Regions from separate parts of the Embleya sp. NPDC020630 genome, predicted to be linked through region 1. Evidence: riboswitches for the same ligand, from Rfam matches in the RefSeq annotation. Region 1 holds a riboswitch; the other holds the start of a gene.
What was found. A riboswitch is a leader RNA that binds a small molecule or an ion and turns the genes downstream of it on or off. The one in region 1 is predicted to bind cobalamin.
Positions count from the first base shown of each region.

Region 2: it holds a riboswitch for cobalamin, as region 1 does, so the genes downstream of both, ACH4XV_RS30550 (ABC transporter substrate-binding protein) here and ACH4XV_RS03560 (cob(I)yrinic acid a,c-diamide adenosyltransferase) in region 1, are expected to answer to the same signal.

Region 1 covers NZ_JBIRUB010000001.1:884,500-893,169, reverse strand. Annotated here, with positions in the region: gene ACH4XV_RS03585 (prenyltransferase/squalene oxidase repeat-containing protein) at 1-834, shown strand, start outside; gene ACH4XV_RS03580 (hypothetical protein) at 831-1,871, shown strand; gene ACH4XV_RS03575 (CbiQ family ECF transporter T component) at 1,868-3,103, shown strand; gene ACH4XV_RS03570 (ABC transporter ATP-binding protein) at 3,100-4,800, shown strand; gene ACH4XV_RS03565 (ECF transporter S component) at 4,797-5,696, shown strand; gene ACH4XV_RS03560 (cob(I)yrinic acid a,c-diamide adenosyltransferase) at 6,144-6,731, opposite strand; cobalamin riboswitch at 6,778-6,959, opposite strand; cobalamin riboswitch at 7,284-7,419, shown strand; gene ACH4XV_RS03555 (peptidase) at 7,549-8,646, shown strand.
Region 2 covers NZ_JBIRUB010000010.1:186,039-207,086, forward strand. Annotated here, with positions in the region: gene ACH4XV_RS30515 (TetR/AcrR family transcriptional regulator) at 1-3, shown strand, start outside; gene ACH4XV_RS30520 (Dabb family protein) at 1-413, shown strand, start outside; gene ACH4XV_RS30525 (GNAT family N-acetyltransferase) at 636-1,106, opposite strand; gene ACH4XV_RS30530 (GNAT family N-acetyltransferase) at 1,499-2,068, opposite strand; gene ACH4XV_RS30535 ((2Fe-2S) ferredoxin domain-containing protein) at 2,160-2,912, opposite strand; gene ACH4XV_RS30540 (ABC transporter ATP-binding protein) at 2,909-3,724, opposite strand; gene ACH4XV_RS30545 (FecCD family ABC transporter permease) at 3,721-4,806, opposite strand; gene ACH4XV_RS30550 (ABC transporter substrate-binding protein) at 4,803-5,795, opposite strand; cobalamin riboswitch at 5,891-6,104, opposite strand; gene ACH4XV_RS30555 (alpha/beta hydrolase) at 6,349-7,956, shown strand; gene ACH4XV_RS30560 (MbtH family protein) at 8,184-8,411, opposite strand; gene ACH4XV_RS30565 (amino acid adenylation domain-containing protein) at 8,408-18,835, opposite strand; gene ACH4XV_RS30570 (LuxR C-terminal-related transcriptional regulator) at 19,396-21,048, shown strand, end outside.

The sequences.
Region 1 (8,670 bases):
GTCCTCGACCCGGACTCCACCGGGATGGCCGTGCAGGCACTGCTGTCCGCGGCGGCGGAGAGCGGGTCGACCGGCGCTGCGGCGGCCGCGAAGAAGGGTGCGGACTGGCTGAAGTCGCGGCAGCAAGCGGACGGTTCGTTCGGGGGTTCGGGTCCCACGGCGGCCTCGAACACCAACAGCACCGGCCTGGCCGGGCAGGCCCTGTACGCGGCCGGCTACTCGACAGAGGCGGACAAGGCCGCCGCGTGGGTGGCCAAGCACCAGATCACCACGGACAACGCCGGGGCCGCGACCAAGGACGTCGGCACCATCGCCTACAACGAGGAGGCGCTGACCTCGGCTCGGGCGGAGGGTATCCCCGACTTCCAGCGCGACCAGTGGCGCCGCGCGACCCCGCAGGCCCTGCTCGTGCTCGCGGGCGTCCCGCTCGGCAACCTGGGCAAGGCGCCGACCGAACCGACCGGGACCGCCACGAGCACTCCCGCGCCGACCCGTTCCGACACTCCCGCGCCCACCGGCTCGGCCACCCACACCGAGTCCGCGAGCCCATCGACGTCGGCAACGCCCACCACCTCGCTCACCCAGACCGCGAGCGCGTCGATCTCCGCGTCTTCGTCCGCGTCCGCGACGAACACGAACCAGGCCGGCACAGGCGGCTCCGTATCCGGCGGCGGAAGCACCTCCGGCGGTGGCGGCACCGCGAATGGGGGCGGTGGCAGTCTCGCCCGCACCGGTGCGGAGATCGGCGGCCTGGTGCTGCTCGCGGTCGGCCTGGTCGGCACCGGCTTCGCCGTCCGCGCGGGTGCGCGCCGCAAGAACGGACAGCACACGTGAGGCGCCTCGGCCGCAGAGGCCGAATGGCCCGCCTGGTCGCCGCCCTGGCCCTGTTCGCCCTGCCCGCCACCGCCCAGCTCACCGTCGCCGCACCGACCGCACGCGCGGTCGACACCTCCAAGGGCACGCCCGGATACTGCCCGGACGGCAACGGCGTGACGGTCGTGATCGACTTCCAGGAGCTGGGCGGCACGACCATCGTGCGCTGCGCACGAGGCGATCAGGCCACCGGGCACGCCGCGCTCAAGAACGCCGGCATCGAGATCGCCGGCGTTGCCCGCTGGGGCGAGTCCTTCATCTGCCGGATCGAGGGCAAGCCGGGAGCCAACTCCGAGGCATGCATCGACACGCCGCCGGCGAGCGCCTACTGGTCGTACTGGCACTCCCCCAACGGCGGTTCGTGGACGTACAGCCAGTGGGGCGTGATGAACCGCAAACCGCCGCCGGGCAGCTTCGAGGGCTGGTCGTTCTCCAAGAACAAGACCGAGACCACCAACCCCTCGCCGCGCGTGGCCCCGTCACGCCCGACCACGCCCGCCACCCAGGACCCGCCGCCCAGGACGAACAACCCGCAACCGCCGGCCGGCAACGGAGGCAACTCCGGCAACGGCACGACGTCGGCGGGATCGGGAGGCAAACCGGCCGGAACCGCAGGCGACACCGCCTCGACCGGGTCCGGCTCGAACGGGGTCGGCGGGACCGCCGCCTCGGGTATCGACCCCCTGGCCCCCGGGCCCGGCGTCTCCGGCAATCCGATGGAGTCCGCACCCCCGCCGGCTGCTCCGGCGAGCGAGGTGGCCTCCACCGCCCCGACCGAGTCCGCGGCGCCCGAGCCCGCCTCGGCCGCGCCGTCCGTGCAACCCTCCGGCGTCACCCCGCAGGGCCAGACCTGGACCGGCGGCGAGGAGTTGGCCACGAAGAAGCGGGACGGCATCCCGACCACGACCATCGTCGGCATCGCCCTGCTCGTTGCCATCTGTGCGGCAGCCGGGTTCACCACGTGGCGCCGCCGGACGCGCGCCGACGGATCGGGATGAACGTGCCCCACCCGAAACCGTCGCCGACCGCCGCGGCATTCCGCCGCGGCGGCGGCCGGCTGCCCCGCACCGTGCACCCCGGTGCGTGGTGGTTGTGGGCCCTGGGGCTGGCCACCGCCGCCAGCCGAACCACCAACCCGCTGCTGCTCGCGTTGCTCCTGGCGGTGGCCGGGTTCGTCGTCGCCAACCGGCGCGGCGACGCCCCGTGGGCCCTGGCGTTTCGGATGTACCTGTTCCTTGGGTTGTTCATCATCGTGATGCGGGTGCTGTTCCGGATCGTCTTCGGCGCGGGCGCGGCGAGCGGGCATGTGCTCGTCGACCTGCCGGAGATCCCGCTGCCCGCGTGGGCGGCGGGTATCCACCTGTTCGGACCGGTGGCGCTCGAACACGTCCTGGGCGGGTTCTACGACGGGTTGCGGCTGGCCACGATGATCGTGTGCCTGGGTGCGGCGAACGCGCTGGCCAGTCCCAAGCGCATGCTCAAGGCGGTGCCGGCGGCGCTGTACGAGGTGGGCGCGGCGGTGGTCGTCGCGCTGTCGGTCGCGCCGCAGTTGGTCGAGAGCGTACAGCGCGTGCGCAGGGCCCGCCGACTGCGCGGCGGGGCGCACAAGGGCATGCGGGCGTTGCGGTCGATCGCGATCCCGGTCCTTCAGGACGCGCTGGATCGTTCACTGGCTCTGGCTGCCGCGATGGACTCGCGCGGATATGGCCGCAATCGGCATCTACCACGCGCGATCCGACTGTTGACCGGCGTGCTGACCCTCGTCGGGCTGATCGGCGTATGCGTCGGCGTCTACGCGCTCCTCGACGGAAGCACACCCCGCTACTTGGGCGCCACCATGCTGCCCGGCGGCCTCTTGATCGCCGGCATCGGCTTCGTACTGACCGGCCGGCGGATCAACCGGAGCATCTATCTCCCCGACCGCTGGCGCCCGGCCGAATTCGCGGTCGCCGGCTGTGGTCTGGGCACCGGCGCGCTGCTCTACCTGACCAGCCGGATCGACGCGGGCAACCTGTACCCGTCGCTGAGCCCGCTCGCCTGGCCCGAACTGGCCCCGCTCCCGGTACTCGCGCTGCTCGTCGGCGTGCTGCCCGCGTGGCTGGCGCCGCCGCCTCCGCTCACCACACCCCGCATCGGCGACACCGTGCCCGCACCCGATACGTCGGCCGTCGCGCCGAAGGCGGGTCCGGCCGGTACCGGTACCACCATCAGGGAGAAGTCCGTCCGGTGATCGAATTCCGCGACGTCACCATCACCTATGCCGACGCACCGGCACCCGCCCTGCGCGACGTGCAATTGACCATCCCCGAAGGGGAGTTGTGTCTGGTCGTCGGCCGCACCGGGGCGGGCAAGTCCACCCTGCTCGGAGCGATCAACGGCCTGGTCCCGCACTTCACGGGCGGCACGTTGCGCGGCAGCGTGCGCGTCGACGGCATCGAAACCCGGACACAGCCACCGCGCGAGTTCGCACACCTGGTGGGCGTGGTCGGTCAGGACCCGCTCGCGGGCTTCGTCACCGACACCGTGGAGGAAGAACTCGCTTACGGAATGGAGCAGTTGGCCATCCCCTCGGCGGTGATGCGCAAACGTGTCGAGGAAACCCTCGACCTGCTCGGCATCGCCGAGTTGCGCCATCGCCCGCTGCGCACGCTCTCCGGCGGCCAGCAGCAGCGGGTCGCGATCGGCTCGGTGTTGACCGCGCACCCCCGTGTACTGGTCCTGGACGAGCCGACCTCGGCACTCGACCCGACCGCCGCCGAGGACGTCCTGGCCGCGATCACCCGGCTCGTGCACGACCTCGGGATCACCGCGATCGTCGCCGAACACCGCGTGGAACGGGTCGTGCAGTACGCCGACCGGCTCGTCCACCTGCCCGGCGACCGCACCGTGCGCGACGGGGCGCCCGCCGAAATCCTGGAGACCTGCGACATCGCCCCGCCCGTGGTCGAACTCGGGCGGCTCGCCGGCTGGTCGCCGCTGCCGCTGTCGGTCCGCGACGCCCGCCGGCTGGCGGCACCGCTGCGGGCGCGGTTGGCGGACTGTACCCCGCCCGGACCACGATCGGCCCACTCCTCGGCCGACCCGCTGCTGACCGCGCGGCGCATCATCGTGCGCTACGGCGACGTGATCGCCGTACGCGGCCTCGACCTGGAGTTGCCGGCCGGCCAGGTCACCGCCCTGATGGGCCGCAACGGCTCCGGCAAATCCTCGCTGCTGTGGGCCCTCCAAGGCTCCGGTCCCCGCCAGGGCGGCACCGTGGACGTGGCGGGGACCGATCCGGGCCGGGCCGAGCCGAAGCGGGCTCGCGCGCTGGTCGGTCTGGTCCCGCAGACTCCCGGCGACCTGCTCTACCTGGAGACCGTGGACGCCGAATGCGCCGAGGCGGACCGGGAATCCGGCGCCGAAGCCGGCGCGTGCCGGGCGCTGCTCGATCGCATCGCGCCGGGGATCGACGGCACCCTGCACCCGCGCGACGTCTCCGAGGGGCAGCGCCTCGCCCTGGTACTCGCCATCCAGCTGGTCGCCGCGCCACGGGTGGTGCTGCTGGACGAACCGACGCGCGGCCTCGACTACCACGCGAAGCGGCGATTCGTCCGGGTGGTGCGCGAACTCGCCGACGCCGGGCGGGCGATCGTACTGGCCACACACGACGTCGAATTCGTCGCCCAGGTCGCCGACCGCGTGGTGGTGATGGCCGAAGGCGACATCGTTGCCGACGGTCCGACCGCCGAAGTCGTCGTCTCCTCGCCCGCGTTCGCACCCCAGGTGGCCAAGATCCTGGCGCCGGCCGAATGGCTGACCGTCACCGACGTCGGCAACTCCCTTGCGAATACGGACATCAGCGACCGGGAGTCCGCCTCCGAGAGCGGCTTCCCGACCGCACGCGACGTTCGCGCATCCGCCGCAGACAGGGAGCCCACCGGATGACGACCGTCACCGACACGCGCAAACGCGTCAACGCGATTCGCATCACCACGCGTACCGCGATCGTGCTCGCCATCGCCTCGATCGCGGGCCTGGCCATGTTCCTGTGGCCGCTGTTCGCCTCCCCCTCCCCCGAATCGGCGGCGCACTCGGGCGACGCGCCGCTGATCTTCGCCGTCACGCTGCCGTTCGTGGTCGCGGTGGTGCTGGCCGAACTCACCAGTGGCGGGCTCGACTCCAAGGCGCTGGCCATGCTCGGCGTGCTCTCCGCGATCAACGCGGCACTGCGTCCGCTGGGCGCCGGCACCGCCGGGATCGAGACGGTGTTCTTCATGCTCGTCCTGGCCGGGCGAGTGTTCGGCCCTGGATTCGGGTTCGTACTCGGCTGCACCTCACTGTTCGCATCCGCCCTGCTGACCGCCGGCGTCGGCCCGTGGTTGCCGTTTCAGATGCTGGCCTCGGCCTGGGTCGGACTCGGCGCGGGGCTGCTGCCCCGACGCGTCCGGGGGCGGCGCGAGATCGTCATGCTCGCCTGCTACGGCGTCTTCGCCGCCTACGCGTTCGGGTTCCTCATGAACATGTGGTTCTGGCCGTTCCTCGCCGACTCCGAATCCATGGTCGGCCCGGCCTTCGTCCCCGGCGACGGCATCCTCGACAACCTGCGCCGATTCTTCGTGTTCACCGTGCTCACCTCGACCTTCGGATGGGACACCGGCCGCGCCATCACCAACTGCGCCGCGATCGTCCTCGTCGGCCCGGCGGTACTGGCCGCCCTGCGGCGCGCATCCCGCAAGGCCGCGTTCGAGGCACCGATCGTGTTCGAACCCGCCCCGGCCGACAACGGCCTTACGCAGGTCGCTACCGCGACCACCATCAAGCGGAAGAAGCCCGCTCCATAGCTGCGTTCCGTAGGTGGCCCCCACCGCTTCTGCCTTGCGCCCGCCGCCCGGGCGCGAGCTGCTCATGAACCTGTGGAGCACCTCGTAAGGCAACGTGTCTCGACGATCGGCGTGGAACCCCGCGATGCGCGTCCGGCCTGGGCGCGTCGGATGTGCGTTGTGTGTCGGCGACGCCGGCCGACAGGGAGATGGTCGGGGTCGACCGGCGGGGCAAGTGCCCGCGCAGGGTCGCACAGGAGCGCATGGGGAAAGCTCCTCGGAGCCTTCGGCCGGCGCCGAAGCCGCGGGATCCGGTCACCGCGACCGTAGCCTTGCCACCCGGCCGCGGCGGCGGCCGGGTGGCAAGTCCGGGAACGCAATTCGGTTGGCTCCCGGGCGAGTCGTTCGTGCCGCCACGCCCGTCGAGGACCGGTGGGATATCGCCGGCGGAACGGTGGCGGCGCGATGTCAGCGGTTGCGGCCGGGACTCCACGGCACGTCGCCGCGCCCGCCGTCGTTGGCCAACCGCGCGAGAATGAACAGCAGGTCCGACAAACGGTTCAGATAGCGGACGCACACCGGGTTCACCGTCGCCGCCTCGCCGCCGGACAACTCCGTGTCCGTGTCGACCAGCGCCCACGCCGAGCGTTCCGCCCGGCGTGCGGCCGTCCGCGCCGTGTGCAGGAGCGCCGCACCGGGTGTACCGCCCGGCAGTACGAACGACCGCAAGGGCTGGAGCCGTTCGTTGAACGTGTCGCACAGGCGCTCGAGGCGCGATACGTCCTCGTCTCGGACCCGCAGGCGTTCGTCTCCGTCGCGGATCGGAGCGCACAGGTCCGCGCCCACGTCGAACAGGTCGTGCTGGATGCCTTCCAGGACGTTCCGCAACTCCGCGTCCAGGCAGCCCAGCGCGAGCGCCACGCCGATGGCGGCGTTGGTCTCGTCGGTGTCGGCATAGGCGACGATCCGAGGATCGGTCTTACGGACACGGGAGTTGTCGCCCAACGCGGTCGTGCCCGCGTCGCCCGTGCGAGTGTAGATACGGCTCAGCACCACAGACACGGCGAACCACCGGCCTCTCTCGGGGAAATCCGCCCCGGTTGTGTCGAGGTGGCGACGACGTGAGTCTCCTGGCTCTCGGATCAACACTTCCCCCGGCCTTCCAACCCCGAAGCGGGGCCGTGGCCTTGACGGGAGTCGCTCCCCGATCACAGTGGCGGGACCGCACCGGAATCACACCGGTTTCCTCGGCTTCGCCGTCGCACAGCAGGCCACAGCATGACACGCGGCCCTCGCCGGAACCAGACCCGACCCGGAGCCTCATCCGCTTCGGACGCCGACCCGTTCGACATGCCCCGGTGTCGACCAACCTGTCGCGCGTACTGAGACCGTCGCACCCCAGGTCGGCGTGCAGGCAGGTACCGAAGCCCCAAGAAGGATTACCGGGTTCCGCGTCGTGCGCGTCTTGGCCCAGTGCCGGATCCACCCTTCATGTGCCGGCGATCTTGTTGGCCGGAAAGGGAGTTCCTTCCGGAGTGAGCGATCCGTAGAGTGCGGCATCTGCAGGTCTGAGCAGTCGACGTACCGATTCCGGGCGTCTTCATCTGTTCGATCGTCTTGTGCGACGACCCGCAGTAGCTCCGACGACGGGGGAAGTCCGGTGTGAATCCGGCGCTGACCCGCAGCGGTGATCCGTCCCTGCCGACGGCGAGCCCGAATGCCCGCCGCCGGAGTGTTCGTCTCCCATCCCCGTCGTGGTCCGCGGGACGGAGCCCCAGCGACGCGTGCGTCGGGACGGTGCCGCCGTCGGTGTGCCCGCTCGGCCGCCGGGTCTCCCGGGTCCGCCGTGCCATGGGCCCGGAAAGGCACTGTGATGACGCTCACCCGACCCGGACGCCGGATCGCCGCGCTGTTCGGCGGACTGGCCCTCGCCGGTACGGCCGCCCTGATCCCGTCCACCGCCGCGGCGGCACCGCCGACGACCGATACGACGCCCCCGGCAAACGTGTCCGTACTCTCCGGCAACCGCACCCAGGCCGCGGCGGGATGGTTGGCCCGGCAACTCGTCGACGGAGAACGCTTCGAGACCACCTTCGACGGAGTGACCTACCCCGACCAGGGCTTGACGATCGACGCGATCTTCGCATTCGCCGCCGCCGGGGTCGCCGACGGCAACGGGGCCAAGGCCACCACGTGGCTCGCCCGTCCGGAGATCCTGTCCGGGTACATCGGCGACGGCACCACCAACGCCTACGCCGGAGCCACCGCCAAAACCCTCCTCGCCGCCGAGGTACGCGGTGTCGACCCCACCTCGTTCGGCGGCGTGGACCTCCCGGCCCGGCTGCGCTCGTTGCAAAAGCCTTCCGGCCGCTTCACCGACACCTCGCCGTGGGGCGACTACAGCAACGCCTTCAGCCAGTCCCTCGCGCTCTTGGCGCTCGACCGCACTCCGGCCGGCGCCCCCGCCGCCGCGGTGGACTTCCTGGCAGACGCACACTGCGCCGACGGCGGATTCCCCCTCGACTACGGTCTGTCCACCTGCACCAGCGACGCCGACTCGACCGCGATGAGCGTGCAGGCGCTGGCCGCCACCGGGCGCCACCAGGAAGCGGCAGCCGGACTGAACTGGCTGGCCTCACATCAGCTTTCCGACGGCGGCTTCGGTACGGGGGGCGCCACCACCTCGAACGCCAACAGCACCGGCCTGGCCGCCCAGGCCCTGCTCTCGTCCTGGCGCGTGATACCGGGCCTGGCCGCCCGGCATTTCCTGACCGAACGTCAGGTCGGTTGCTCGGCATCCACGGCCACGCGAGGCGCGATCGCCTACGACGCCGGCGGGTACAACCCGGCCACCGCCACCAGGGCCACCGCTCAGGCGGTCCTCGGCCTGGCCGGCACCGGCTTCGCCGACCTGAGCAGTGCGGGCGCTCACCGGAACGCCCCCACACTGCACTGCCCCACCACACCCTGACCAGACGAGGCAGCGGCCACCGTC
Region 2 (21,048 bases), on a different contig from region 1:
TGATCTACCACCACAACCGTTTCGCCTTCAAGGACACCGTCACCGCCGAGCAGCGCGAGGAGGCCCTGGCGAGTCTGCGCAACCAGGGCGAGTCGATCGACGCGGTCGTGCAGTACGTCGTCGGCCGGGACGTCGGCGGCGACTTCGAGTACGGCGCCGTGTTCGTGCTCGAAGACCTCGACGGGTACTGGGAGTACCTGATGGCACCCTCCCACGCCCACACCGACCGGATCGGCCTGCCGCTTCTCGAAACCTTCGTCTCGTACGACACCACCGACAGCGACGACCCCGACATCGCCCGCAGGATCGCCGAACTCCACGAACGCCGCTACGCGGGCGACCCGGCCCTCACCAAGCTCGTGGCCGACCTGCCGTCCTACAGCGGCAGTGGGGCACCCACGCCCAACGCGTAAGCAACCGTCGGACAGCGCCCGGCCGCGTCGGGAGCCCCGCTGCGATGCGACTGCCCATGGGTGGCCGCGGCTCCGGGAGCCGGCCGCCCTCCCCGAACGGGGCCACCCGACGCACCCACCCCGGCCATGACGCCAAGCTCCCGCCCCGATCTCGGACTCCAACCGTCCGCCGGGGCGCGGTCCGGCGCGCCGTGACCGGTCACCGCGCGGGGCGCTGCGGTGTCACGCCCGAGCCGTCCAAGACGTTTCGGAGAGGCGTAGGTCCAAGATCTCCTCGTCTCCAAAGACTTGGCCTGTGGGGACGAATCCGGCGGAGATGTACAGCGCCCTGGCCGCGACGTTGTCCGCACGTACGCCGAGCCGGAGCAGGGGTGCCGAGAACATCTCCCCCACGTGGGTGACGACTTCCCGGAGAGCGGCGCGTCCCAGCCCCCGCGCCTGGTGGGACTCGTCGATCATCAAGCGGTAGAGCCAGATTTCCCCGTCGTCGGGATCGGGTCCGTACATCGCGAAACCCACCGCACGCCCCTCGTGCAGCACCGCTCTGGTCACGAAGCCGGGGAGAAAACGACTCTCCGCGATCGAGTACACGTTCGGTGCGATGAAGTCGCCCTGTTCCCGGGAAACCGTCAGGTCGGCCACCTCCTCCCAGTTCGCGTGGTCCAGATCGGCAAGCTGCACACGAATCGACATGGGGTATTCATACAAGCCTCCGGGTGGATGGGCATCCCTATTTGGGGCCGGTGACCAGTGCGAACGTCACCATCGGGACAGCCCCGGCGGTGAATGCCACCCGCACCGGATTCACGCCCCTTCGGCCGCGTGCGGGTCGCGCAACGAACGCAGGCCGGCGGGCGGGAGGCGAAGCCGGAGGGTACCCCGCCCGCCATGTCCTTCGCGGTACTGCGCGAGTTCTTCGCGTCCGGCCCAGGCGCCGCAATCGGGGCAGGTGAAGGCTCATGAACGACTTCCCAGTCCGCACGTCGCTGCGAACCGCGCACACTGACCGACCGGACCGACAACAGCTCCCGGCCGGGCGAACACTCCGCGGAGATGCGGGTGTCGGGCGCCCGGAGCGGGATCGGTCAGGTCCCCAGGATGTGGTCGGCCGGTACCTCGTGGATGATTCCGAGGCCGTCCTTCTCGTCGATGTCCTCGCCCGTCTCGACGAAGCCGAAGCCTCGGATGGTGGCGAGCGATGCGACGTTGTCGGGAGAGATGGTGACCCGGACGACGCGCACGCCGGGCTCCTCGGCCGCGCGGACCAGGAGAGAGCGCAGCATCGCCCTGGCGTAGCCTCGGCGGCGGGCCTCCGGTACCACCGTGTAGCCGATCTCGACCATGCCGTCCTCGTTCGGCGGGCCGTGGTAGCCGGCGTAGCCGACCACAGTGCCGTCCGGTTCGGAGACCGCGGCCCGGGCCACCCACGGGGCGCTCGCCGGGTCGGCCGTCACCTGGTCGAAGCGCTCTCGCCACAGGCGGCGCGCTCGTTCGGACACGAAGAACTCGGGCAGGTCCAGACCGGTTTGCGCGCGGGCCCCGACCAGATCGCCGGCTACCAGGCAGGACAGCGGTCGGCCCGTCAACGTGACCCAGCGGACGTGCCGCTCGGGGGTGACGGACACGGGCCGGACGGCGTCATCGGGGTTGGTCACCAACGGATCATCGGCGACAACCGCCCGCCCGTCCACCGCATTTCGCCGCCCGGGACCACGGCCGGCCACTCCGAGCCCGAAGCCGGGCGGGTCAGGTTTCCGGCTGGGTTCTCGGGGCCTTTCGGTGGCGTGGGAGGCGGTGGGTGGCGAGTGGGCGGTCGGCGATGAGGTGGTCGGTCACGATCGCGGTGATCGTCGGCGGGTCCACCTGGCCGTACCAGACGTCGTCGGGCTGCACGGTGACCAATGGGGCCTGGTTGCATGGGAATTGGCATCCCGTTTGCAGCACGAGGACGTCGTCGTCGCCGAGGCCGTGTTCCATGAGCTGCCGCGCCAGTGCGCGCAGATTCTCGTCCGCGCCCTTGGCCGTGCAGCGCGGCCCGCGGCATACCAGGACCTGGTGCCGGTGGCCGGGTACCTCCTCCCAGGCCGGGGAGGTCAGGCCGGGTTCCTCCCCGGTGATCGGCGTGACGGCTGCCGCCGCCGCGCTCACGGCGGCCGCGGAGTCGGCGAGCCGGGTGGCGACGAGCACCTCGGGGCGATGGCCGGTGCGCTCCCGCCACCAGTACGCCGCGATCCGCCGCAGCCAGGAGTGTCCCGGGCCGGTCGGCCCGAGGCGGACTCCGATCAAAACGACGGTCTCGGTGCCCGCGTCGGCCAGTCTGGTCAACTCGGCCGACAGGGACGGCTCGCCCTGTTGCAGGAACGCCGTCGTCGCGCTCGACGGCGCGTCGGCCGCGAGCAGTTCGGTCCGGCGGTCGGCCTCCGTGACGGACATGCCGACCAGGACCGTCGCCCGGCCGGCAGCGGGCTTCGCGGGGGCGCCGGCACGGTCTTGGTTCATGGCTCGATCCTCTCGGCGAGCAGGCCGTTCCACCGGATGTGCGGGCGATGGTGCAGGGGGTGCCGCTCCACGGTCGCGTCGACGCCGTACACGTGCGCGATCGTGGCGGAGGTGAGCACCTCGGCGACGGGCCCGTGGGCCACCAGGCGGCCGTCGAGCAGCACCGCGACGTCGTGGCAGTAGGCGGCGGCCAGTTCGAGGTCGTGCAGGGCGGCGACGGTGGTGATGCCGAGTCCGCGCACGGTTTCGAGGAAGCCGAGTTGGTGGCGCAGGTCGAGGTGGTTGGTGGGTTCGTCCAGCAGGAGTACTCCGGGTTCCTGCACCAGGGCGCGCGCGAGGTGCACACGCTGGCGCTCGCCGCCGGAGAGGGACGACCAGGTCCGGTCGAGCAGTGCGTCGACGTCGGTGGCGGCGACGGCCTCGGCGAGTACGGACTGCTCGTGGGTGCTCGCCGGGCCGGGCAGTACGGGCCATCGGCCGCGGTGGGGCGTGCGCCCCAGGTCGATGACCTGGCGGGCCGTCAGCGGCAGCGCGGTGTCGGCCTGCTGTTCCATGAAGGCCACCCGTCGCGCGCGGCGGCGGGCGGTGAGGGCGTACAGGTCGTCGCCGTCGAGCAGGACTCGGCCGCTCTGTGGCCGGCGCAGGCCGGCCAGGGTCCGCAGCAGCGTCGTCTTGCCGGCGCCGTTGGGCCCGAGCAGGCCGGTCGTCCTGCCGGGGGCGAAGCCGAGCGTCACTTCCGTCAGCAGTGTGGCGTCGCCGACTCGTGCCCCGATGTTCTCGGCCCGCAGCCGCACCGGGTTCGCGACGATCACGGCCGGCCCCCCGCCGCGCGCCCGGCGGCCTGGCGCCACAGCAGCCAGGCGAAGAACGGCGCTCCGAGCCCGGCGGTGACGACGCCGACGGGGATCTCCTGGTCCGGGAGTACCGAGCGCGCCACGATGTCGCTGCCCACGAGCAGCGACGCACCCACGAGCGCGGACATGGGCAGCAGCAGGGCATGGCGCGGGCCGCACATCAGGCGGACGACGTGGGGTACGACCAGACCGACGAACCCGATGACGCCGGTGTTGGCGACCAGGCACGCGGTCACCAGCGCGGCGGCGGCGACCAGGGCCCAGCGGGTGCGTTCGACGTGGACGCCGACGGAACGGGCCGCGGTCTCGCCGAACGCGAACGCGTCGAGGTCCCGGGCGGCGGCGACCATGACCACCGTGCCGACGACGGCGACCGCGGTCAGGAAGACGGCCGTGTCCCACCGCACTCCGGCCACCGAACCCAGCGTCCACTCCATGACGCCGCGGGCGGCGTTGCGGTCGCCGAGGACGAGTACGACGAACGAGGTGTACGCGCCGCACAGCTGCCCGACCGCGATGCCGGCCAGCACGGTCCGCGAGGCCGGCAGGGTCCGGCTGTGTGCCCCGGCGAGGGTCAGCACGACGAGGACCGCGAGCAGGGCACCGACGAAGGCGGCCGCCGGGAGTGCGCCGACGACCGCGGTGCCGGAGGCTCCGACGCCGAGGACGATCACGGTGACCGCGCCGACGGCGGCGCCGTTGGAGATGCCGAGCAGGTAGGGGTCGGCCAGGTCGTTGCCGGTCAGGGTCTGCAACACCGCGCCGCACACCGCGAGTCCCGCGCCGGTCGCGGCGGCCCCCAAAACGCGCGGCAGCCGCAGCTGCCAGACGATCCGGTCGTCGAGCGGTGTGACGTCGGCGCCGCCGAGACCGAGCCGGCGCAGGACCACCTCGGCCACGACGTGCGGCGGTTCGTGGACGGATCCCACGGCCAGGCCGAGCAGGACGGTGAGCAGCAGCAGGACCACGGCGGCGGCCAGGGCCACCGCCGCACGACCGGCTCCCGCGGGTCGTGCGACGGGGCGATCGGTCACGGTCACGGACGCGGTGCCAGGCCGCTCAGGGCGGCCGAAACCCGGACGGCGCCGTCGGCGAGCTGCACGCCGGGGGTCGACTCGGAGAACGGCACGACCACGAACGCCCGGTTTCGGACGGCCTTGAGCTTGCTCAGGACGGGGTCGTGTTCGAGGTAGTCGATCTTGGATTGCGCGGTGTCCCACCCGGCGTCCGCGACCACGATGGCGTCGGGGTCCGCCGCGACCACCTGTTCCCAGCTCGCGTTCTTCCAGCCGCCGGGCAGCGTGTCGAAGACGTTGCGGGCGCCGACGGCGTCGAGGACGAGCTGGGGTCCGCCGTGGCCCGCGCCGACGTAGGGGGTCTTCGTACCCGAGTCGTACCAGAGCACGTTCAGGCCCTTGCCCGCCGACTTGGCCGTGACGTCGGCGAGTTGCCGCTGCTGCGCGTCCCGGATGGCGGCGGCGCGCGGCGCGACACCGAACACCTGGGCGATATCGCCCAGTTCGTCCCATACTGCCTGGAAGGATACCGGTGCCGCCTGCTTGCCGTCGGCGCAACCCAGCGGCGACAGGTAGGTGCCGATGCCCTGGGAGCCCAGTTCGTCCCGCGTGCCCGCCACCTTGTCGGTGAACGCACTGGAATAGGAGGCGTAGAGGAAATCCGGGCGCGCCGCGAGGAGTTTCTCCTTGGACGGGTACTTCTCGGAGAGCACCGGGACGGTGTCGTAGGCCGCCTTCCATTTGGCCGGGACCACGTCGTCGAGGTACGCCGTTCCGGCCATCCGGGTCTGCAGGTCGAGCGCCAGGGCGACTTCGGTGGCGCCCTGGTTGAGGGTGACCAGCCGGGCCGGCGGTGCGGTCACGGTGGTGGTGACGCCGCATCTGCTCACGCTCACCGGCGTGGGGTGGCCGCTCCCGGCCGCCGCGGCGGGCTTGTCGGCCTCGGGCGCGCCCGTACACGCGCCGAGCGCGCCGACGAGCAGGAGCGCCACGGCGGCGATGCCGGAGCGCATGGAGCGCCCGGCACGCGGGGGGTGCGGGGGACGGATGAAACGTTCGGCGCGAAACGGGCGCGCGGAAGCACGGAACACGTGTTCTCCAACCCTCGTGGAACATGTCGCGCCGTGGCCGGTCTCCTGGCTTCCGCATCGACGCTCCGCGGCCGGCCTTCCCGGTTGGCTCGTTCCCGATCCATCCAGTGACCCCGACCGCTTTGGGGCGGTCGGCAAGGGCCGCGGGACTCCGCGGCTACAGTGGCGAGGGCCGCGCCGGCTTGAACCGGCTTCCCGTACACCACGGCGGCCACAGGCTACCAAACCGCTCGTCGCGCCTCGTCGGCCCGCTCCGCCGCGCGGGTTCGGGGCGACGCCCGAGCGACCTCCGCCGACCTGCGCTGACGGGGCGCGTGTCGGCGGGCGAGTGCGGTGCGTGGAATGTCCAGTGTGGGTGGTGCCGTTGCCGGTGGCGGGGATATTGGTGTGCCATGTGGGATCGGCGACTGATAGTCCTTGGCGCGTGATCACTCCTTTTCAGGCGGCGTCCTTGCGTCGTTCCATACCCGTGGCCGTGGCTCTGTTGTTGGCCGCCGGGTGTACCGGGGGCTCCGGTGACAGTGCGTCGAACGCCGCCGCCGGCAAGCCGGTTCCCACCCCGGTGACGACCGGGACGGCCGTGGCCACCCCGCCGCCCGCGCCGCCGAAGCCCAAGGGGGCGGCGGACCCGGCGCTGCACGCCTTCTACGAACAGAAGATTTCGTGGAAGGCGTGCACGGACGACCCGAAGACGAAGAAGAAGGACGAGAGCGAATTCCGGTGCGGGACCTTCAAGGTGCCGCTGGATTACACCGCTCCCGACGGCAGGTCGCTGGAGATCGCCGTCATGCAATACCCGGCCGCCAAGCCCGATCAACGAATCGGCTCGCTCGTGCTGAATCCCGGCGGGCCCGGGGGCTCGGGCCAGGACTTCGTCAAGTACGGGTTCGACGACTTCGACGGTCCTTTGCACGACCGCTACGACATCCTCGGCTTCGACCCGCGTGGCGTGGCCGACAGCGCGCCCGTACGGTGCCTGGACGACAGGGCCCGGGACGAGCGCAACGCCCGGGACTCGCCCCGCGATCCGGTCGAACGCAAGGCGCACAGCGAACGCAGCGGCAAGGAGTTCTCCGACGCGTGCCAGGCCGAGTCCGGCGAGCTGTTGCCGTTCGTGGGCACACGCAACGCGGCCCGGGACATGGACGTCCTGCGCGCCGCGGTCGGTGACGACAAGCTCGACTACCTGGGCGTGTCGTACGGCACCTACCTCGGGAGCATGTATCTGGACGAGTTCCCCGACCGCGCCGGCCACATGGTCCTGGACGCGGTGGTGGACCCGGCGGCCGACAAGCTCGACGCGAGCATCGACCAGATGGTCGGCTTCGAGCGCTCGTTCCGCGCGTTCGCAGCCGACTGCGCGGCCCGGGCGGGCTGTCCGCTGGGCCGCGACCCGGCCAAGGCCGCCGAGATCGGCGCGACCTTCCTCGACGCATTGCAGGACAAGCCCCTGCGCACCGCCTACGACGGCCGCAAGCTGACCTCCTCCCTCGGCTGGACCGGCACCACCAGCCTGCTGTACGGCGACAAGGAAACCGCCTGGAAGTACCTGCGGGAGGCCCTGACCCTGGCGATGAACAACAAGGACGGCAGCCACCTGTTGTTCTACGCCGACCACTACCTCGGCCGGGACGAAAAGGGCCACTACGACAACAGCTCGGACTCGCGCTCGGCGATACGCTGCGCCGACGGCGCCGCCCCGGCACCCTCGCCCGAGCGGATCGAACAGGTCCTGGCGAAGCTCAAGACGGAAGCTCCGCTGCTGTCCAAGGACACCGTCGCATCGGACATCGAGGGCCCCGGCTGCGAGTTCTGGCCGTACAAGACTCCCGAGCAGCCGCACGTGATCCGGGCCGAGGCCGCCGCGCCCGTCCTGGTGGTGGGCACCACCGGTGACCCGGCCACCCCCTACGCCGCATCCGAGAAACTGGCCAACGACCTCGCGCACGCGAGCCTGCTGACCCTCGAGGGCGAGGGCCACGGCGCGTTCGGCCGCAGCAAGTGCGTCGACGCGGCGGTGGCCGCCTACATCATCGAGGGCAGGCTGCCGCCCGCCGGCACCCAGTGCACCGACGGCAAGTAGCCGCCGACCGTTGCCGGATGGGCGGCCGACGCCGCGCGGCGGCGGCGTCGTGGATGCGCGCGAGGGCCGCGGCGGCGCGGGAGCGCAGCCTCGCGCCCGGCACCCATACCAGGCAAATACCTGAAACACCGACCGGTATCCCAAAACAGCTATAGCTCCGCAGTCGTCGCCACGCCGTGCCGTCCGGGTGCGACGCGAAGCCGGGAGCCGCCGTCGTGTGCCGCCGGTTATCGCTCCCGGGCGTTCATGGCCTCGATCAGGGTCCGGGGGCGCATGTCGGTCCAGGTGTGTTCGACATGGTCGAGGCAGGTTTGCCGGTCGGCCTCGGGGTGGGTCACCCGCCAGCCGGCGGGGACGTCCAGGGTCGCCGGCCACAGCGAGTGCTGGTCCTCGTCGTTGACCAGGACCAGGTAGGTGGCGTCGTTGTCCTCGAAGGGGTTGGTCGGGTGGCTCATGTCGGCTCCCTGAGGAGGGTCGGCGGTCCGGGCGGACCGGGTGTGGGGGACGTCGGGTGAGGCGTGCCGGGCCCGTCCGTCGAGTCGCACGCGCTGATCCGGTCGAGGTGGGACGCGAGGATGGGGCCGATCCGGGCGAGAGCGTCCGGGTGCGTCAGGGCGTTGTGTCGCGCCGGGATCTCGTGAACCTCGATGCGGCCGGTGACGTGTCGGTGCCAGGACGCGGGCTCGGGGGTGTGGGGGTCGCGGTCGGCGCCGGCCTTGAACAGCAGCATGTCGCCGTCGAGGACGCCGGGGGTGAACGCGTGCGCCGCCGCCGCGTTGTGGTCCAGTACGGCCGCGACGGTCGCGAGTTGGTGCGGTTGCAGGGCGGCCAGGATGTGTTCTCGTTCGCGCAGCACCCGGGCGAGCCCGTCGTAGGTGATCCGGTGTGGGGCGAAGGCGTTCGGATCGCAGTCGAGGACGAGGGCCAGGTGCTCCGCTCCCCCGCGCAGGGTCGACGCGTGGGGGGCGATCGTGTACAGGGGATAGGCGTCGAGCACGGCCAGCAGCGCCGTGTGTTCGCCGCGCGCGGCCAGTTCGGTGGCCATGGCGTGCGCGATCAGTCCGCCCGCGGACCAGCCGAGCAGCCGGTAGGGGCCCCGCGGCTGGATCTTGCGGATCTCCTCCAGATAGTCGGCGGCCATCTCCTCGACCGAAGCCGGCGCCGGCGCGGACCGGCTCAGGGCGCGGGCCTGGAGCGCGTACACGGGTTGGTGCGGGGGCAGGTGGCGCAACAGCCCGCCGTAGGACCAGCCGACACCGCCCGCGGGATGCACGCACCACAGCGGGGGCCGGGTTCCGTGCGGGCGCAGCGGCAGTACCACCTCCAGGGCGCCGCCGGGTCGATCCGTCCCCGATCGCGCGGCCAGGCCGGCCGGGGTGGGTGTCTCGAAGAGGGCGCCGAGTGCGATGTCGACGCCGAGGACGGCGCGGATCCGGGAGATGAGGCGGGTGGCGAGGAGGGAGTGGCCGCCTAGGTCGAAGAAGGAGTCGTCGGCCCCGACGGCGGGCAGGTCCAACACCTCGGCGAACAGTTCGGTGAGGACCCGTTCGTGGGGGGTTCGTGGGGTCGTGTGGGTCTCGTCCCCGGTGTTCGGTCGGTGTTCGGGGTCGGGTAGCGCGGCGCGGTCGGGCTTGCCGTTGGGGGTCAGCGGCATGGCTTCGAGGAGGACGAACGCCGAGGGGACCATGTAGTCGGGCAGGTGTTGTCGGCTGTACGCGCGCAGTTGCGCGGGAGTCGCGGCGGGCTCGCCTGGGGCGGGGACGAGGTGGGCGGTGAGGTGTTTGTCGCCGCGGCGCCTCTCGCGGACGACGACCGCGGCCTGGGCAACCGCCGGGTGCGCGGTCAGAACGGCTTCGATCTCGCCGGGCTCGATGCGGAAACCGCGGATCTTGACCTGCTGGTCGACGCGACCGGCGAACTCCAGGCCCGTGCCGTCGGCGCGCAGGCGGGCGAGGTCGCCGGTGCGGTACATCCGTTCCCCGGGTGGGCCGAAGGGGCACGCCACGAACCGCTCGGCGGTCGTGCCCGGCCGGTTGAGGTAGCCGCGGGCGACGCCCGGGCCGGCGAGGTACAACTCGCCCGTCGCGCCGGGCGGCAACGGATCGAGCGCCGGGCCCAGGACCCATGCCCGCATCCCCGGCATGGGCCGGCCCAGCGGCAGCGGACGGTCGGCGGCGACCACGGGGCCGACCCGGTGGTGGGTGGCGAACGTCGTCGTCTCGGTGGGGCCGTAGACGTGCACCACCTCCGTGCCGGGACATGCCTGCCGCACCCGGGCGACGGCGGACGGGGAGACCACGTCGCCTCCGGTCCACACCTCGCGCACACCCGCCAGGCACTGCGGCTGCTGCTCCGCGATCAGGTGGAAGAGTCCGCAGGTGAGGAACACGGCGGTGACCGCGTGGCGGTCGAGGACGCGGTGGAGGGTGTCGGGGTCCAGGGGGTCGGGTGGGGCCAGGACGACGGTGCCGCCGTTGAGCAGGGGTGTCCACAGTTCGTAGGTGGAGGCGTCGAACGCCGTGGGCGAGTGGGTCAGGACGCGCTCGTGGGCGCCGCCGCGCCATGTGGGGGCCAGTGCCAGCGCGGCCACGTCGTGGTGGGTCACGGCGATGCCCTTGGGTTCGCCGGTCGAGCCGGAGGTGAACATCACGTAGGCGAGTTGGCGGGGGTGGCAGGCGATGTCCGGGGCGGCGGCGCCGTGGTGGTGTCGGTCGAGCGCGGTCAGCGTTTCGGGGGTCAGCAGCAGCGCCGCGTCGGTGTGGCGCATGATCAGGTCGATGCGGGAGGACGGGAACCGCGGGTCCAGCGGCACGTATCCGGCCCCGGCCTTGACGATCGCCAGCAGGGCCGCGACCAGGTCGAGGGAGCGTTCCAGCAGGACCGCCACCGTGTTCTCGGGTCGTACGCCCCGGTCGACGAGGGCGTGTGCGAGCCGGTTCGCGCGCTCGTCCAGTTCGCGGTAGGTCACGGTCGTGGCGCCGGCGATCACGGCCGGCGCGTCCGGGGCGGTCCGCACCCGCTCGGCGAACAGGTCGGGCAGCGCGGCCCACGGCACGGCGTCGTCGTGCGTCTCGGGCCGGTCGGTGCCGGAGCGCAGCGTGCGCCGTTCGTTCGGGGAGAGCAGGTCGATGCGGCCGATGGGTGTGTCGGGGTGGGTGGCGGCGGCCCGCAGCAGGCGGATCCATCGTGTGGTCAGTGTCTCGATCGTGGACCGGTCGAAGAGGTCGGTGGCGTACTCGATCAGGCCGCTCACGCCGGCGGGGCCGGCATGGGGGCTGTACCGCTCCTCCAGTACGAACGCGAGGTCGACCCGGGCGGTTTCGGGGTCGAGGGGCACGGCGGTGGTGCGCAGTCCCGGGAGCGCGAGGTCCTGCGTCGGCGCGGGGTGGAGGCCGAGCATCACCTGGAACAGCGGGTGCCGGGACAGCGACCGGGCGGGGTTGAGTTCTTCCACCAGTTGTTCGAACGGCAGGTCCTGGTGGGCGTAGGCGGCCAGGGCGTTGTCGCGGATGCGGGCGAGGAGTTCGGCGAAGGTGGGATCGCCGGAGGTGTCGGCGCGCAGGACGAGGGTGTTGACGAAGAATCCGACGAGGTCGTCGAGGGCCTGGTCGGTGCGGCCGGCGATGGGACTGCCGATCGGGATGTCGGTGCCCGCGCCCAGGCGGGTGAGCAGGGCGGCGAGCCCGGCGTGCAGGACCATGAACAGGCTCGCGCCGTGGCGTCTGCCCAGCTCGGTCAGGGCCGCGTGCAGGTCGGCGTCGAGTGCGACGGCCAGGTGCTCGCCGCGATGGGTGGCGGTCGCGGGGCGGGGGCGGTCGAAAGGCAGTGGCAGCTGATCGGGCAGGCCGTGCAGGGCGTGTTTCCAGTGGGCGAGTTGGCGGGCGGCGAGACTGTCGGGACGGGCCGGGTCGCCGAGCAGGTCGTGCTGCCACAGGGTGTAGTCGGCGTATTGGACCGGCAGCGGGTCCCATGCGGGTTCCTCGTCGCGGGCCCGCGCGGTGTAGGCGAGGGTGAGATCGCGCGCGAGCGGGCCCGTCGACCAGCCGTCGCCCGCGATGTGGTGTACGAGCAGCAACAGCACGTGCTCGTCCGGTCCGACGATGAACAGTTCCGCGCGCAGCGGCGGTTCGACGGCGAGGTCGAAGGAGTGTCGGGCGGCGGTGACGAGCCGGTCGCGAAGTTCGCTCTCGTCGAGTCGGGTGACGGGCAGGCGCAGGGATCGGCGGGTGTACGCCGGGTCCAGCACCTGCTGGTGGGGCGGTCCGTCTCCCGACGCGGGAAAGATCGTGCGCAGGCTCTCGTGTCGGACCGCGACGTCGGCGAGGGCGGCGTGCAGGGCCGGTCGGTCCAGGCGGCCGGTCAGGCGCACCGCGAAGGGGATGTTGTAGGTGGGGCTGGGGCCTTCGAGGCGGTACAGGAACCACAACCGGCGCTGGGCGCTGGACAGTGGCAGGTTCCGGGGGCGTTGCCGGCGGCCCAGGGCGGGTCGCCGGACGGGGCTTGCGCCGTGCAGTCGCCCCGCCAGGTCGGCCGGGGTGGGGGCCTCGAAGAGTGTGCGCAGTTCCACGTCGGTGTCGAGGGCGGCGCGGATGCGGGAGGTGAGTCGGGTCGCCAGGAGGGAGTGGCCGCCGAGGTCGAAGAAGTTGTCGTCGGGGGACACGTGCGCGAGGTCGAGGGTTTCGGCGAACAGTTCGCACAGCAGACGTTCCCGCGGGGTGCGGGGGGCTCGCGGGTGTTCGTCGGCGGGGCGGTGTTCGGGGGCGGGGAGCGCACGGCGGTCGAGTGTGCCGTGTGTGGTGAGGGGCAGGGCGTCCACGGTCGTGAACGTCGAGGGGATCACGCCTTCGGCCAGATGTTGTCGCGCGTACGCCGTCACCTCGGTGGCGGAGGGGGTGCGGCCGGTGGCGGGGATCAGGTAGGCGACCAGGTGCGCGCCGCCGTGCCGATCGCCCCGGACGACGACGGCGGCTCGGTCCACGTCCGGGTGGGCCGCCAGGACGGTTTCGATCCTGCCCGGGTCGATGGGGACACCGCGGAACTCGACCCGGTCGTCGGCGCGACCGCGAAAGTCCAGCCCGTTCTCGTCCGAGCGCCATGTCGCGAGGTCGCCGGTGCGGTACATGCGTTCGCCCGGCCGGCCCCACGGGCAGGCGACGAACCGTTCGGCGGTGGCGCCGGGCAGGCCCCGGTAGCCGCGAGCCAGTCCGGCTCCGGTGAGGTACAACTCCCCCGTCACGCCCGGCGGCACCGGCCGCAGGGCGGCGTCCAGCACGTAGGCGCGCATGCCCGCCACGGGCCGGCCGAGGCCGATCGGCGCCACGGGCCCGGCGGGGGCGAGCGGGGCGCCCATCAGCGCCCACGCGGTGGTCTCGGGTGGACCGTAGGCGTGGATCACGCGTCGTCCGGGCGCCCACCGGTCCCCCGGGTGCGCGTCGCCGGCGACGACCAGCCGGGCCACGGGGCCGTCGATCGCGGACGGCGGCACGGTGGTGTGCGTCGGGCGCGACAACGGTTCGGCGAGCGTGTTCGGCGGGTCGGCGACGGCGCATGACGCTTCGGCGAGCGCCGACGGCGCGTCGGCCTCCGGGTCGATCACCAGCGCGGCGCCGGACAACAGGGCCGCGCACACGTCCCGGACCAGCACGTCGAAGGCGCGGGAGAGCAACACGCGGCTGCCCGCGCCGAGCCCGAGCGTTTCGGCTTGGACGGCGGCCATGTGGGCGACGCCGGCGTGCGTGACGGTCACTCCCCCGGGGCGGCCGGGGTCGCCGAAGGCGTGCAGGACGCAGGCGCCGTGCCTGGGGTCGACGGCGATGCCCGGGTCGGTGTCCGGGCGTTCCTCCCCCGGGGCGGGGACCTGGTCCGGGTGGTCGAGGACGAGTGCGGGGCGGGCGCCGTCGAGGATCGTCCGGACGCGAGCGGTCGGGCTGTCGGGATCGACGGGCAGGAAGGCCGCGCCCGCCTTGAGCGTGCCCAGGATCGCGACCACGAGGTCGATCGAGCGGGGCAGCACGAGGGCGACGACGTCCTCGGGGCCGATGCCGCGGGCGATCAGGGCGTGTGCGAGCCGGTTCGCCCGGGCGTTCAGCTCCCGATGACTCGGCCGGCTCTCGCCGGCGATCAGCGCGACCGCGTCCGGTGTCCGCGCCACCCGTGCCGCGAACAGCTCCGGCATCGACCGCCACGGCGTCGCGGGGGCGGCCCGGTCGAACTCCGGGAGCACTCGGCGGCGTTCGTGCGCGGACATGATCTCCGCCCGGCCGATCGGCCGGTCCGGGTGGGCGGCCACCGAGGCCAACAGGCGGGTCCACCGGTTCGTCAGCGTCTCGATGCCGGCGCCGTCGAAGACGTCGGTGGCGTATTCGGCGGTGCCCACGATCCCGTCCGGGGCGCCGTCGGGGGTGTGCCGTTCGGTGAGGTCCAGGGTCAGGTCCACGCGCGCCGTGCCGGTGGGTGTCGCTCGCCCGCTCACCCGCAGGCCGGGCAACTCGATGCTCGCGTCGGGGGTGTTCTGCAGGGCGAGCATCACCTGGAACAGGGGGTGGTGCGCGAGGGAGCGGGTCGGGCTCAGCTCTTCCACCAGGCGTTCGAAGGGCAGGTCCTGGTGTGCGTAGGCGGCCAGGTTGGTGTCGCGGACACGGGTGAGGAGTTCGGCGAAGGAGGGGTCGCCGCCGGTGTCGGTGCGCAGGACCAGCGTGTTGACGAAGAATCCGACGAGGTCGTCGAGGGCCTCGTCGGTGCGGCCGGCGATCGGGGTGCCGATGGGGATGTCGTGTCCGGCGCCGAGGCGGGTGAACAGGGCGGCGAGACCCGCCTGGAGGACCATGTGCAGGCTGGCCCCTCGGGCACGGGCGAGATCGAGCAGGGTGGCGTGGAGGTCGGCGCCCAGTGTGAGATCGACGGTGGCGCCGCGGTGGGTGGCCACCGCGGGCCGGGGTCGGTCGGTGGGCAGCGCGAGTTGCTCGGGCAGGCCGGCCAACGCCTGCTTCCAGTAGGCGAGTTGGCGCGCGGCCAGGCTTTCGGGATCCGCCGGATCCCCCAGGAGGTCCCGCTGCCACAGGGTGTAGTCGGCGTACTGCACCGGCAGCGGCGTCCAGACGGGCGCCTCGCCGCCGCACCGCGCGCGGTATGCCGTGGACAGGTCCCGTGCCAGCGGACCGATCGACCAGCCGTCGCCGGCGATGTGGTGCACCACCAGCGACAGCACGTGCTCGTCGGGGGCCAGGGCGAACAGTTCGGCGCGCACCGGGGGTTCGATCGTCGGGTCGATGCCGCGACGCGCCGCCGACGCCGCCCGGTCGGCGAGTTCCCGCTCGTCGACGAACGTCACCGGCAGGGCCAGGTGCCGACGGATTTGTGTCTCGTCCAGAACCCGCTGACCGGGCAGGCCGTCCTCGGACACGGGGAAGACGGTGCGCAGGCTCTCCTGCCGCAGGGCCACGTCCACCAGCGCCTGTTCCAGTGCCGCCGCGTCGAGTTCCCCGTTCAGGCGCAGGGTGAGGGCGATGTTGTAGGTGGCCGTGGGGCCGTGCATGCGGTGGAGGAACCACAGGCGGCGCTGGGCGTGGGACAGCGGCAGCGGCGTCGGGCGGCGCCGTGGGCGCAGCACGGGCCGGGTGCGCCCCGCGGGGTCGAGCCGGGCGGCCAGACCGGCGGGGGTGGGTGCCTCGAACAGGGTGCGGATGCCCACCTCGATGCCAAGGACCGCGCGCAGGCGGGAGATGAGGCGGGTGGCGAGGAGGGAGTGTCCGCCGAGGTCGAAGAAGGAGTCGTCGGCGCCGACCCGGGGCAGGTCGAGGATTTCGGCGAACAACTCCCCCAGCACCTGTTCGTGTGGGGTACGCCCGGCCCGGCCCGCCTCGCCGAGGTGCTGCTCGGGAGCCGGGAGCGCGGCCGTGTCGAGCTTGCCGTTCACCGTCAGGGGAAGCGCGTCCAGCGTCATGAATACCGAAGGGACCATGTGGTCGGGCAGGTGCCGCCGCGCGTGCCCGCGCAGTTCCGCGGCCGTCGCGCCGCCGGGACCGGGAACGATGTAGGCGACCAGGCGCCGGTCGCCGGGCCGGTCCCCCCGCGCGGCGACCGCGACCCGGGCCACGGATGGATGGCCCGCCAGGACGGTTTCCACTTCGCCGGGTTCGATCCGGAAGCCGCGGATCTTGATCTGCCGGTCGGCGCGGCCGAGGTAGACCAGGGCGCCGTCGGCACGCCGGCGCACCAGGTCCCCGGTGCGGTACATCCGCTCGCCCGGTGTCGCGTACGGGCAGGCGACGAAACGTTCGGCGGTGAGGCTGGGCCGGTTGCGGTAGCCGCGGGCCAGTCCCTCGCCGGCGAGGTACAACTCGCCGGGCACACCAGGGGGTACCGGTCGCAGGGCGGCGTCGAGGACGAAGGCGCGCATGTCGGGCAGCACGGTGCCGATCACGCTGGCCCCCGCCGCGGCGGCGGTCGCCCGGTCGAACGCGGCTTGGGTGACGTACATCGTGGTCTCGGTGGGGCCGTACAGGTTGAGCACCGCGGCCCCGCGGTCGCCGTGGCGGCTGTACCAGTCCTCCAGGCGCGCGGGGTCCAGCGCCTCGCCGACGAGGGTCACGGTGCGCAGCGAGAGCGCCTGCCCGAGCTGCGGCGCTTCGCGATCGGCGTGCATGAGGGGATGGAACGCGGACGGGGTCTGGCAGAGCACCGTCACGCGCTCGTCGACCAGCAGGCGCAGGAACTTCTCCGGGGAGCGGGTGGTGTCGTGGGGGACGACGACCAGGCGCCCGCCGTGCAGCAGCGCGCCGAAGATCTCCCACACCGAGACGTCGAAGGTGTAGGAGTGGAACATCGTCCACACGTCGTCCGCGCCGCACGCGAAGTGGCCCCGGGTCATCGCGAACAGCCGCACCATGTTGCGGTGGGAGACCATCACGCCCTTGGGCCGGCCGGTCGAACCCGATGTGTGGATGAGGTAGGCCGGATGCCGGGGGTCGATGGTGACGAGCGGGTCGGAATCGGGGAGATCGCGCAGGAGCGCGACGGTCGAGGGGGCGTCCAGGAGCAGCGAATTCGTTTCGGGGGCGGGGTCGATCGCGGCGTGGATCGCGCAGTGGGTGAGCAGCAGGGTCGCGCCGGTGTCGGCGAGCGTGTCCCCCAGTCGGGTGGCGGGGCAGTCGGGTTCGATGGGCAGATACGCGGCGCCGGCCTTGAGGACCGCGAGGATCGTGGTCACCATCTCGACGCCGCGCGGCAGTAGGAGGGCGACGATGTCCTCGGGGCCGACGCCGCGGGCGATCAGGGCGTGCGCGAGGCGGTTCGCCCCGGCGTTCAGCTGCCCGTAGGTCAGGGAGTCCGCTCCGCACACCACGGCGACGGCCTGCGGGGCGGTGCGGGCGTGTACTTCGAACAGCTCGGGCACGACGGTCCGCACGACAGCGGTCGGCGCGGGTTCGCGGGGGCCCATCGACTCGCGGCGCTCGTCGTCGGACAGCAGTTCGAGATCGCCGACTCGCCGTTCGGGGTCGGCCGTGGCCATGGCGTCGAGCAGGCGCAGCAGCCGGGTCTGGTGGTCCATCAGGTCCGCGTCGGTGTACCGCTCCGCCGGGGCGTGCAGTTCCAATCGCAGGCCGGCGCCGTCGCGTTGTTCCAGGACCACCAGTGTCGGGCCGGCGACGCCTCCCCGGGAGAGGTTGTGCGTCGTGGAGCGGTGTCCGGCGAACGTGAGGGGGGCGCCGAACGTCATGACGTTGACGGTCATGGTGAACCGGGAGCCGACCGGGTCGGGCAGGCCGAGGTCGCGGGTGATGTCCTCGCCTCGGTAGCGCTCGTGCGCCACCGCCTGCTCCACCGCGGCGTCGACGCTCGCGAGCAACTCCGCCAATGGCATGGCCGGATGCATCCGCAGGCGCAGCGGCACGATGTTGGCCAGTACGCCCGGGATGTTGAGCAGGTCGCGCCGCATGCGCCCGGAGACGACGAGGCCGAGGAGCACGTCCCGCGCGCCGGTCAGCCGGTGCGCGTAGGCCGCCGCCGCGGCGATGGCGTAGCGCGACCGCTGTGTCCCGCTCCGCTCGCTCGCCGCGCGCAACGCTTCCGGGGATGCCATCGGGCGCGCCCGGGTTCGGCGTCCGGTACCGGGAAACCACACGCCGTCCTCCGCGCCGTCGTCGCCGTGCGCGAGGTCCGGTCGGGCGGGCAGCGGGGCCGGGTCGGGCAGGTCGGCGAGCGCGTTCGTCCAGTACGCGCGGTCGGCGTCGAACTGCTCGGAGGTCCGGTAGTCCAAGTCGGCTCGCACCAGATGCTCCGGCGATCCGAACGGGGAGGCCCCGGGGGCCTTTCCGGCGACCAGGGCGGTGTACACGCGCGCGACCCGGCGCGCGACGAGGGCGAAGCCGAAGCCGTCCATCGCCAGGTGGTGACTGCTGCCGTACCACCACCAGCGGTCCGTTCCCAGCCGGAACAACGCGAACCGGAACAGCGGGCCGCGGGAGACGTCCACGGGGGTGTCCATGTCCGCCGCCACCCACGCTCGTGCCGCCGCCTCGGGGCAGGCTTCACCGCCGACGTCCACGTGCGGAAGCGACCACTGCCGGTCCGCGTCCACGATCTGCGTCGGGCCGTCGCCGCCCTCGACGACGCGCAGGCCCACGGCCTCGGCCTCCGACACGGCCTGTCGCAGCGCGGCCTCGAACAGCGCGGCGTCCACCGGGCCGTGGATCTCCACGCACTCCGCGACGCGGTATGCCGCACCGATACCCGGGCGACGCTGCTCCGCGAGCCAGAACTCCCGTTGCGCGGAGGTCAGCGGCAGCGTGCGCGAGGCGACCTCCGCGCGGCGCTCGTCGGGGCTCGAACCGGCCCCCGGGTCGGGACTGGAGGCGGTCGTGGCGCCGGGACTGGACAACGGAAACCTCCGGAAGGGGATGGTTCGGGCAGCGGATGAGGAACCACGGATACCGGGTCGGTCGGTACGGCACCGCCCGGGCGATCACTTCCGAAGGGACAGGGGGAGGCACCGGAACAGCGGTCGCCGGGTTCGTCGTTCGCGTGGCGGGGCCCGGCCCGGGGCCGCCCAGCATGCCTGCGCGTCGATCGCCGACTCGACGCGGCAGTTCTCCGAACATACGAAAAATCAACCATTCGGTTAGTCGAATGGGCAAGGACAAAACACCACACAACACGAAAGAGTGAACGCTACTGGACCGCTCGGCGGGCCGCGAAAACGTCCCGGCAGACCCCGGCGGGACGGAGGTTCGCACGGTCGTCGCGAACAACACCGCCCGCGACTGCACCATCGCGGTGGAGATCGACCGGATCGCGACGGACGAGGCTGGCAGCACGGTCCTGGACAGCGGGGGCCGCGGCTTCCTCGTGCCGGCCGCCCCCGGTCTTCCCGCCTACCGGGCCGGCGTGATCCGGACCACGCAAACGAGCGGACGTCATCCGTACCGCTAGCGTGGGGCCATGGATCATGTTGCCGCCGCGCGTGCCGGGTCGGGCGTCGGCCTGCCGCCGATCGCGGCGAAGCTCCGGGTTCCGCGCCCGCTCGGGGTCCAGGTGCCGAGGCCGCGGGTACGGGCGTTGGTGGAGGCGGCGGTCGCCCGGTCGCTGGTCGTCGTGGTGTTGGGCCCCGGCGGGACCGGCAAGACCTCGGCGTTGGCGGAGTGGGCCGAACAACGCGAGGCCCGGCCCGGCGGCGCGGCGGTGGCCTGGTACTCGCTCGACGGGCGCGACAACGACCCGGCCCGTTTTTGGGCGCATGCCCAAGCGGCGCTGACCCGCGCGGCCGGATGCGTCGACCCGGGTCACGGCGTGTTCCCGCTCGGCAGCGACGGATGGACGGCCGAGCTCGCCGACCGCATCGCCGACGCCGGGCGCCGCGTCGCCCTGGTCCTCGACGAGTTCGAGCACATCGTCAATCCGCAACTGGCCGAGCAGCTGGATCTGTTGCTCCGCACCGCCGCCGGCGCGGTGACGGTGATACCGATCACCCGTGCTCGGCCGCCGGCCGTCCTGGAGCGCTACCGGTTGTCCGGGCGGCTGGACGAGGTGACCTGGCACGAACTGCGGTTCACCCCGGACGAGGCGCGCGACCTCCTCGGCGCCTTCTCCGGTACGACGCCGCGCGCGGCCGAGGCGAGCGCGCTGGCCGAGGCCACCGACGGCTGGGCCGGGGCGCTCGCCCTCGCCGGGCTGCGTCTCGCCGGCGGTGCGGATCCGGCCCTGCTCGCCGCCGAGTTGACGTGCGGCGACCGTACCGTGTCCGACTATCTGCTGGACCACATGTGGCGCGGACTCGACGTCGAGCTGCGTGATTTCCTCCTCGACACGGCAATCCTCGATCCGGTGGTCCCGGCGGTGGCGGACGCGATACGCCGTCGGGGGGCCGGCCGGACGAGCCCGACCGCGGACCCCCCGCCCGGCACCGACGCCGCCGACCACCTGGACCGGCTGCGCCGCGACGGCCTGTTCGTCACGCCCGCGTCGCCCGACCCGGCCGGCGGCTTCCGCTACCAGCGCCTGTTCCGGCAGGCGCTCCTCGGCCGGCTCGCCGCCCTGGGCGGCGCCCGGGCCCGCGGTCTGCACACCGCCGCCGCGCGCTGGTACGCCGCGCACGGCGCGCCGGAGACCGCGATCGAGCACGCGCTCGGCGCCGCGGACTGGCCGCTCGTCCTCGACCTGGTCACCGAGGTCTACGACGAGCTCATGGCCGCCGACCGCCTGTTCACCCTCGAACGGTGGCTCTCCGCGCTGCCCGACGACGTGGTGCGCGGTGCCCTGCGGCTGGGCGATCGCGCGATGCATCTGTGGTGCACGCTCGGCCGGTTCGACGAACGTGATCGATGGGCGCGCGTGCAGGGGCGGGCGCCGGGCGGGCGAATCCGCGGGATGGACGAAGCGTGGCGACTGTGCCTGCCGCGCGAGCGTGGTGACCTGGTGGCGTCGGTACGCGAGGCCCGCGCGTTCGTCGGCCGCGGCACCGAGCAGATGACCACGATCGGTGCGATGGCCCGCATCAGCCTGTCCCGCTCCCTGCTGCTCGCGGGCGAACTGGCCTCATGTCGCGCCGAGATCACCGACGTCCTGACCGCGGCCGGGTCGGCGCGGCCCGCGCTG